DNA from 2 places in the Pseudoalteromonas sp. SG44-8 genome. Region 2 is predicted to be linked to the other one. Evidence: predicted binding sites of a transcription regulator. Region 2 holds the regulator's gene; the other holds the start of a gene.
The links. The regulator sigma-54, encoded in region 2, starts transcription at its own class of promoters, with help from an activator protein. The targets are predictions, from matches to a motif close to GTTGGCACGNNNNTNGNNT.
Positions count from the first base shown of each region.

Region 1 (4,618 bases), on a different contig from region 2:
TTGATGCGGTCGCACAAATATACATGGGAATACTAATCACGATCACCACCAGCATAGCCAAAATACCACTGCCCCATTGGGTTAAAAATGATTCTGGTACATAAGTTTGCACTAAGGCTGCAAAGAACAAACCAATCATTAACCACTTCATAGTGTCTGATAGCAATTTGTTACAGCTAAAACTCACTGCCTGTTTCATCTTTTGCCATTGGCTGGCTGGTGCTGCACTTGATGTATCGCAACAACTTGCCTTCTCTTCAACCGCTGCTGGTTTCGTTGAACAGCAACTAACCTTCTCTTCGACCACTGCTGATTTCGTTGAGCAACAACTTATCTTCTCTTCAACCGCTGCTGGTTTCGTTGAACAACAACTAACCTTCTCTTCGACCGCTGCTGGTTTCGTTGAACAGCAACTAACCTTCTCTTCGACCACTGCTGATTTCGTTGAGCAACAACTTATTGTCGTTGCTCGCTTTTGCTCATTATTAACTTCACTGGTGTGATCTGTAGTTTGCGTTTTTTCAGCATCACGCCCCACTAAGACACCAGCGACAATAGCACTGCAAATCGCCGCTATTGGACGAATTATAGCCATAAAAGGACCTAGTAACACATACGATACCGACACCGAATCAACCCCTGTTTCTGGCGTCGATACTAAAAACGCAGTGGTAGCACTTTTTGAAGCGCCTGCACGTCTTAAACCAATTGCAGCAGGTATTACACCGCACGAACATAATGGCATTGGTGCGCCAATTAAAGCAGCTTTAACAGTCGTCCAAAAACCTTCTTTTCCCAAGTGTTTATTTAAGAAATCAGCCGGTAAGTACACATTTAATAACCCAGCTATTAATAAACCGAGCATTAACCAAGGTGCAGATAATAAAAATAACTGCCAAAAATTATTGATTAAGTCCATCAATGTCCTCCAAAGTGGTTAATATCGAACAGTTATCTGCGGGCTCTTTGCCTCCGCAGCACTTATCAGCTAACACGGATAATGATTGATGAAAACGTGTTAATTCAGCAATACGCTCTGCGACTAAGTCACGCTTTTGTATTGTTAAGTTTTTAACTTCATGGCAAGAATGCTGATGTTTTTTAAATTTAATTTGTAATAGTTCTTTGATCTCAGCCAAGCTAAAGCCAACATTTTTAGCGCGCAAAATAAACATCATTTGCTTAAGATCGGTTTGGCTATAATCTCGATAACCTGCTTGCGTTCGCGCTGAAGGCGTTAACAAAGCATGCTTTTCATAGTACCTTAGGGTATCTGTAGAGACACCTAATTGACTGGCAAATTCGCCTATTTTCATCACCGTCTCCAATTAACATATTATCAACTGATGCTGAGTATAAACCTTAGAGTACACACCAAGGTCCAGCATTTATAAATTTTTATTATGAAGGAAAGCTCATGAATATTACTCTTCTCGATACTGCTACGCTTGCAGGCACATCCCTTGAACCTTTTCAAAAACTTGGCAACTTCACTAGTTATTCACTAACCAGTCCAGCACAAGTATTAGCGCATAGTGCAGGCGCTGATGTCTTGATCACCAATAAAGTGGTACTTAATCGCGAAACACTGGCAAAACTCCCTGAATTAAAGCTCATATGTGTAGCCGCAACTGGCACTAACAATGTTGATTTAGTCGCCGCTAAAGAGTTTGGCATTGCCGTTACCAATGTGGCCGGGTATTCAACACCTTCGGTTGTACAACATACCTTTGCACTGATCACAAATTTACTGGGTAATACTCACCGCTACATTGCTGATTGCCAACAAGGGTTATGGCAACAAAGCGAGATGTTCTGCCGCCTTGATTACCGTTTTAATGATATAGGAGGTAAAACTCTGGCAATTATCGGTTATGGTTCGCTTGGTAAAGCTGTTGCGGATGTTGCACGTGCTTTTGGTGCCAATGTAGTTATCAGTGAGCGTAAAAACCAAGTAACTAGAGAGGGCCGAACAGAATTTTACCAAGCAATAAAAACAGCTGATATTATTAGTGTACACTGCCCTTTAACCGATGAAAGTCGTGATCTGATTGGTGCTGCTGAACTTGCTATGATGAAACCCAATGCCATTTTAATTAACACCGCGCGCGGTGGTATCGTTAATGAAGCTGATTTAGCCAACGCACTGAGCAATAACCAAATTGCAGGAGCGGGATTTGACGTATTAAGTAAAGAACCAGCTGCGAAGGATAATCCATTGGCCGCTTATCGTGGTGATAATTTAATACTGACTCCACATATTGCATGGGCCAGTGAAGAGTCAATCATTCGCTTAGTAAAGCAAGTCAGCTTAAATATTAGCGCATTTAGCCAAGGTGAAAGTTTAAATAGACTGGTCTAATCAACTAACTTTTAGTTAGTCACGCTATAAAAGGTGGTTAAATATAATGCACCACCTTACAAAAAAATCTAATTCATTGATTTTAAATAACATAAAATATTGGCTAGTTCTTTGCTAGCTAATAGATAAATTAAAATCAATATTTAGTATCCAGGATAAAATAATGAAAAAAGTACTTTTAATTGCCGCGCTTGCAGCCCCTCTTCTTACTGGTTGTGTAATTGCAGTATCCGATGGTGAAGCACAAACACACTGGGCTGGTAATAGTTCAAGCTGGGAAGAACATCATCAATTTAATCGTGAAAGCATCTCAGGGCTCACTTTAGATACCAGCTATCAAAATGTATTAAATAAATTAAAAACTCCCGACTTTACAGAATTATTAAAAAAAGACGGTGATGTATACCAAGTACTATTTTATGCCACCCACAGTATTCACTCTGACGGAAAAATGACAAAAGATGAATGTACTCCACTGGTCTTTAAAAACGAGAAACTGATTGGTGTGGGTGATAGTATTTATAATTCACTTAGCGCCATTTAGACACAAAACTAAAGCAGTAAAGAGTGGAGCATATTCACTCTTTATTTGCTGTAATAACTGACTTTACTAACTTGCGTCAATAACTCGAGCGATAATTTTATCGCGGCCACTATCTTTAGCTTGATATAAACCTAAATCGGCTTCTTCAAGTAATATATGCTCAGAATAAACTTGACCAAACTCAGTTGTAGCAACCCCAATACTTATCGTAATATGAGCGGCATTGAGTGATGCTTTATGCGGGATAGCTAGCGTATTAACAGCATCTCTGAGTTTATTAGCAAATTTTAATGCCTCGTGTTGGTTGGTATCGGGTAACACTGCGGCAAATTCTTCTCCACCGTAGCGCGCAACAAAGTCAGTGCCACGCTCACACGCTGCAACTAATGCATGTGCAACACGTTTAAGGCAGTCATCCCCGGCACGGTGACCGTAACAATCGTTATAACGCTTAAAATGGTCTATATCTATTAATAGCACCGATAACGGTGTACCAGCTCGACGGCTGCGACGCCATTCTCGCGATAAGCTTTCATCTAAATAACGCCGATTAGGTATTTCTGTCAGCCCATCAATGGAGGCGAGCATTTCTAACAAATCATTTTTTTGCTTAATCAATAATTGATTTCGCACTCGTGCACGTACTATTGCGGGACTAAATGGCTTAGCAATATAGTCCATTGCGCCTAATTCAAACCCTTTTGCTTCATCATCATGGCTTGTATTAGCTGAAATAAAGATAACTGGAATAGCGTGCGTAGTTGAATTTTCTTTTAACTGAATTAATACCTCATAGCCATTAATGCCAGGCATTACAATATCGAGTATAATTAAGTCAACCGCAGTTGATTTAACAAATGTCAGGGCTTTTTCACCACTTTCAACTAAAAATATTTCGTGATCATTCGCTAATGTTTTTTCCAACACCAATCGATTTAATGGGTCATCATCAACGATCAGTATTTTGGCTTTCTTCAACATTTACTGAGCCTTGTATTTGAATATATCTATTTACTTGTGCTAGTTCGAACTCTAACTGACTCAGGGATATTTGCCCTACGTCTGGTGTCTTGCGTAGTCTACTTTCTAATTGCTGAGCGGTAGCACTTAGGCGATTAAAGCCAAGATTTCCTGACACACCTTTAATACTATGCACTAACCGTTCCAAAGCTTTTGCTTGCATCGGTACTTTTAATTGCTGCAGATGACTTACACACAACTTAGCAAGTTTATCCAACATAATCTGCAATAAATCATTATTACCCGAGAATTGTTCTAATGCAAAAGAATGATTATAAAAAACAGCGCCGGTAATTTGTAGTTCATTGATCGCCGCTAATAACGTTGCTGCAACCACTGGTTTTGTTAAATGTTTATTCATACCTACGGCAAGTGAGCGTTGCTCGTCAGCTGCTTCACAATGCGCAGTTAGCGCAAAAATAGGTAATTGCTGTTGTTCATAACTTTGTCGCAATAAAGCGGTTGCTTGTAACCCATCGACTTCTGGCATTTGAATATCCATTAAGATCAGATCAGGCATGACTTGTGCAACCAAATCTATCCCTGCCATCGCCGAAGTTGCTGTCATTACATTAATATGTGCTTGACTTAAAATATTACTAATAATATCTAAATTAAGCTGATTATCATCAATAACTAACACTAGTAAGCCCGCAACGTTGAGTTTACTCTCTGCCGTTGTCAGATTTACA
Region 1 is NZ_JACJEQ010000004.1:76,258-80,875, reverse strand. It holds gene H5163_RS05055 (SO_0444 family Cu/Zn efflux transporter) at 1-919, opposite strand, end outside; gene zntR (Zn(2+)-responsive transcriptional regulator) at 903-1,316, opposite strand; gene H5163_RS05045 (D-2-hydroxyacid dehydrogenase) at 1,418-2,362, shown strand; gene H5163_RS05040 (DUF3192 domain-containing protein) at 2,526-2,906, shown strand; gene H5163_RS05035 (diguanylate cyclase) at 2,973-3,887, opposite strand; gene H5163_RS05030 (PAS domain-containing hybrid sensor histidine kinase/response regulator) at 3,856-4,618, opposite strand, start outside.
Region 1: a site for sigma-54 is predicted at 2,461-2,479, ahead of H5163_RS05040 (DUF3192 domain-containing protein). Genes of this name have one in related genera too.

Region 2 (4,618 bases):
CTGTCGCCTGCGGCTTGTTTGTCATCTTGATGAAGTGTGATGCTGGCATCAAACTGCACAGCTAATTGCGCTAATACGCTGGCTGCGCGAGCATGTAAACCGAGTTTGTTTTTTATTAAAAATGTATCTTCTAAGCGCATCAACATTCCTTACTGTAAACGTGAGTTGTTATTCTTGTTCACGATGGCGAATTTTCACATTACTGTGGCTCATCGAGAAGCTTTCACCTATAGTTTGCGCTAGATAAACTGAGCGATGTTGACCACCGGTGCAACCAATAGCAATTGTTAAGTAACTGCGGTTATTACGTTCTAAGTGCGGTAACCAAGTTTGTACAAAGGTTTGGATCTGCCAAGTGAATTTTTGCACGATACTGTGACTGGCTAAATAATCTTTTACTGGTTGATCCAGGCCTGTGAGCGGTTTTAACTCAGGCTCCCAGTGTGGATTAGGTAAAAAACGTGCATCAAATACATAATCGGCTTCTTTTGGAATACCATGCTTAAAACCAAATGATTCAAAGGTGATGATTAGTTTTTTATCTTTTTTCCCTAAAATCTTTTCACGGATTGACTCAGCAAGCTGGTGGACACTGAGATCTGTGGTATCAAGCATGAAATCAGCACGAGTAGTTAATACATCAAGCAACACTTTTTCTTGCTTGATGGCTAAATCCAGTGGCAAAGAATCCAAAGATAATGGGTGTAAGCGGCGGGTTTCAGAAAAGCGTTTGATCAGGGTTTGATCATCACTGTCTAAATAAAATAGCGTCGGATTTGCAAAACCAGGCAAGTATTCAAGAATGTCGTTAAATTCTTCCTGCTCTTTCGGTAAATTACGAACATCGATACTGACGGCAATTTTGTCGTAATTATCAGAGACACTGCGTACTAATGACGGTAATAAGTTAACTGGAATATTATCTACACAATAATAGCCAAGATCTTCTACTACACGTAAAGCAACAGATTTACCTGAGCCAGAACGCCCACTGATGATGATTAACTCCATGTAAATTCTCCTTCATTTAATACCAATTTTATTAAAAACATGCTCATTCTTGCTTGTTAAATAACCCACTAACTTTGTTTAAAATTATTTATATAGAACAACTATATAAATAATTTCCACCTTGTTCTAGAGCTATTTTCCTGTTGCAATAATTACTCTCTAATTCAATACAATACAATTGGTATGACTACGATTGAGCTGCAATTACATGATACAAATCTTGGTCTGTTTTTGCGCTACGTAGTTGTTTACAAAAATCTTTGTTATTGAGTTTATCAGCAATTGTGGCTAACGTCTTCAAATGAAGTTGGCTGTCACCATCTGGTACGATGAGGGCTACAAATATATCAACTGGGCGATTATCAATCGCATCAAAATCAACCGGTGATTCACTCACTAAAATTATTGCTAGCGGGTTTTCAACACCACTCATACGGCCATGAGGGATAGCAATACCACGACCAATACCCGTACTACCTAGTTTTTCTCTCGACAGTAGTGCGTTGAGGATTTCTTGTTGTGATAGCTGAGGGAGCTGTTCATGAGCCAATTGGCTTATAAATTCAATGATCCGTTTTTTGCTATTAAAAAGGACCGCAGCTTTACTGCAGTCCTGACAAATAAGTGAGCTTAATTTCATAGTGTTAGTGTCGAGCGTGCTTCTCTTTGTGTTTAATTACTTGACGATCAAGTTTATCGATTAGTCCGTCAATAGCTGCATACATGTCTTGGTGCTCAGTCGAGGCAAATAATTCAGCGCCACTGACATGTAATGTGGCCTCTGCTTTTTGGCTTAGTTTTTCTACATCAAGAATAACATGGACATTATTGATATGATCAAAATGCCTTTCAAGCTTGGCAAACTTATTGTTTACATAGTCTCTTAATGAATCAGTAATTTCTACGTGACGACCAGTTAAATTTAGTTGCATAAGCATTTTCCTCTTGTGATTTTACGCCTTAAATCAAACTTTTACGTTGATTTGACGGTGGAATAGCCAGCGACTCGCGGTATTTTGCAATAGTCCGTCTAGCTACTTTGATACCTTGCTCTGCCAATATATCTGCAATCTTACTATCACTCAATGGTTTCGCTGAGTTTTCTGCACTGATCAATTTTCTGATCAATGCTCGAATAGCTGTCGAAGAGCATTCGCCGCCGTTCTCAGTGCTTACATGACTTGAGAAAAAATACTTTAACTCAAAAATACCACGGGGGGTATGCATGTACTTTTGTGTCGTTACGCGAGAGATTGTTGATTCGTGCATCTCAACCATTTCAGCAACGTCGTTTAGTACCATAGGTCGCATTGCTTCAGGGCCATGCTCAAAGAATCCCTGCTGTTGTTTTACAATGCAGTTAGTTACTTTGAGTAACGTCTCGTTACGACTTTCTAGGCTTTTAATAAACCATTTAGCTTCTTGCAAATGCGAACGTATAAATTGGCTGTCAGTGCTTGATTTTACTGAGCGTGACATTGCCGCATATTGGCTGTTCACTCTAATTTTTGGCATGCTGTCTGGATTAAGTTCAACCACCCAGCGACCTTTAATTTTTTTCACCGAAACATCAGGTATAACATACTCTGATTCTTCGCGTACTATAGTATCCGCAGGCTTTGGATTAAGGCTGTGGATCAATGTCATTACTTCTTTCAGCTCATCTTCTTTAAGCTTAGTCTTTTTCATCAAAGTGCGATAGTCACGACTAGCTAATAAATCGATATGATCAGTTAAAATCATTTTAGTCTCGCTAATCCAAGGAGTTGCAGGATCAAATTGATTTAATTGAATACATAAACATTCTTGTAGGCTGCGCGCAGCAATACCAACAGGGTCAAATAACTGAATGCGTTTTAACACTGCTTGCACTTCGTCTAGTTCGATTTCTTCTTCGTTATTACCTTGATTTAAGCTCTCTGCGATGTCTTCGCAGCTCAAGGTTAAAATACCTGAATCGTCAACAGCTTCAACAATCGCAATGGCAATAGCTTCATCGGTTGGACTAAAAGGTGTGAGCTGTAATTGCCACATCAGATATTCGTGCAGGGTTTCAGTTGAAGCACCTTGATAAATTGACTCATCTTCAGGCATTGGGCCGGATGACGTATTTGGCGCAGCACTCATGTATTCGTCCCAGGTGACGTCCATAGCCATTTCGTCACTTAAAGTCTCTTTACTTAATGCTTCGCTACTTTCTTGTTCATATTCGCTGGGCTTGTCGTCTGCTGATGCACTAACAGTTAAGTCATCGTTGTCTTGTTTTTGTTCGTTTTTACCAGCCGTGTCGTCTGAATATTCATGCTCTTCTAGCTCTAACAATGGATTGCTGTCGAGTGCTTCTTGAATTTCTTGCTGGAGATCCAATGTACTGAGTTGCAATAAGCGAATTGCTTGTTGCAGCTGTGGTGTCATTGTAAGTTGCTGGCCCATGCGCAGCTGGAGTGATTGCCTCATGTATCTCTAACAATCCTTTTATTGTTATCATCGTTAAGTCTAGCAGATACTTAGCCGAGCGTGGCTTTATAGCCTAAATTGCTCGCCCAGGTAAACATCGCGGACTGTTTGGTCGGCAAGTACATGCTCAGGGGTACCTGATGCAATTAACTCCCCATGAGAAACTATGTAGGCTTTTTCACAAACATCAAGGGTTTCTCGTACATTGTGGTCGGTAATAAGTACGCCAATACCACGGTTTTTAAGGTGTTCAATAATCTTCTTTATATCTAACACTGAAATAGGATCAACGCCAGCAAAAGGCTCATCAAGTAAGATAAATTTTGGATTTGCGGCTAAAGCGCGTGCAATTTCAACTCGACGACGTTCACCACCAGATAATGCCATACCTTGGCTGTCGCGAATATGTTGAATGCTAAACTCATCAAGTAAGCTGTCTAGTGCTTCTTCTCTGGCTTGTTTATTCAGCTCTTTACGAGTTTCTAAAATAGCCATCAGGTTTTGATAAACAGTTAACTTACGAAAGATGGATGATTCTTGTGGTAAGTAGCCAATCCCTAACCGTGCGCGACTGTGCATTGGCAGTAAAGTGATGTCATTATCATCAATACTTATTTTACCTTTGTCGCTAGGTACTAAACCCACAATCATATAAAAAGTGGTGGTTTTACCTGCGCCATTAGGACCCAGTAAGCCAACAATGCTGCCTGCGCTAACTTCTAAACCCACGCTTTTTACAACTTGGCGACCTTTATAGCTTTTTGCTAAAAATTCAGCTTTTAATATACTCATGGCTGCCCTTTAGGTTTGTCTTTTTTACTGTCAACAGGTACCAAAATAGTGTGTACGCGATCGTTTGAGCTTGCGCCTTTTTCAGCACTGATCAGCTGTTGGTCCATATCATAGGTAATGCTTTTGGCATTAATTTTTTGACCTGCTTGAGTGACTTGTGCATTACCAATTAAAGTTAAATAGCGCTTGGCGACATCGTAACGGACTTCATCAGCACTGGCGCTCATTATTGTGCCATCAGTTTGTTTTTCTTCAAAGTAAGCAGGGTTACCAGTTGCAACAAGCAATTGTTTGTTATTGCCTAAATCTTCGCGCTTATGGACTTCAAGTCGATCCGCTTTGATACGGCGGTTACCAT
Region 2 is NZ_JACJEQ010000036.1:22,758-27,375, forward strand. It holds gene H5163_RS18875 (HPr family phosphocarrier protein) at 1-140, opposite strand, end outside; gene rapZ (RNase adapter RapZ) at 169-1,011, opposite strand; gene ptsN (PTS IIA-like nitrogen regulatory protein PtsN) at 1,199-1,651, opposite strand; gene hpf (ribosome hibernation promoting factor) at 1,656-1,943, opposite strand; gene H5163_RS18895 (RNA polymerase factor sigma-54) at 1,972-3,468, opposite strand; gene lptB (LPS export ABC transporter ATP-binding protein) at 3,535-4,260, opposite strand; gene lptA (lipopolysaccharide transport periplasmic protein LptA) at 4,257-4,618, opposite strand, start outside.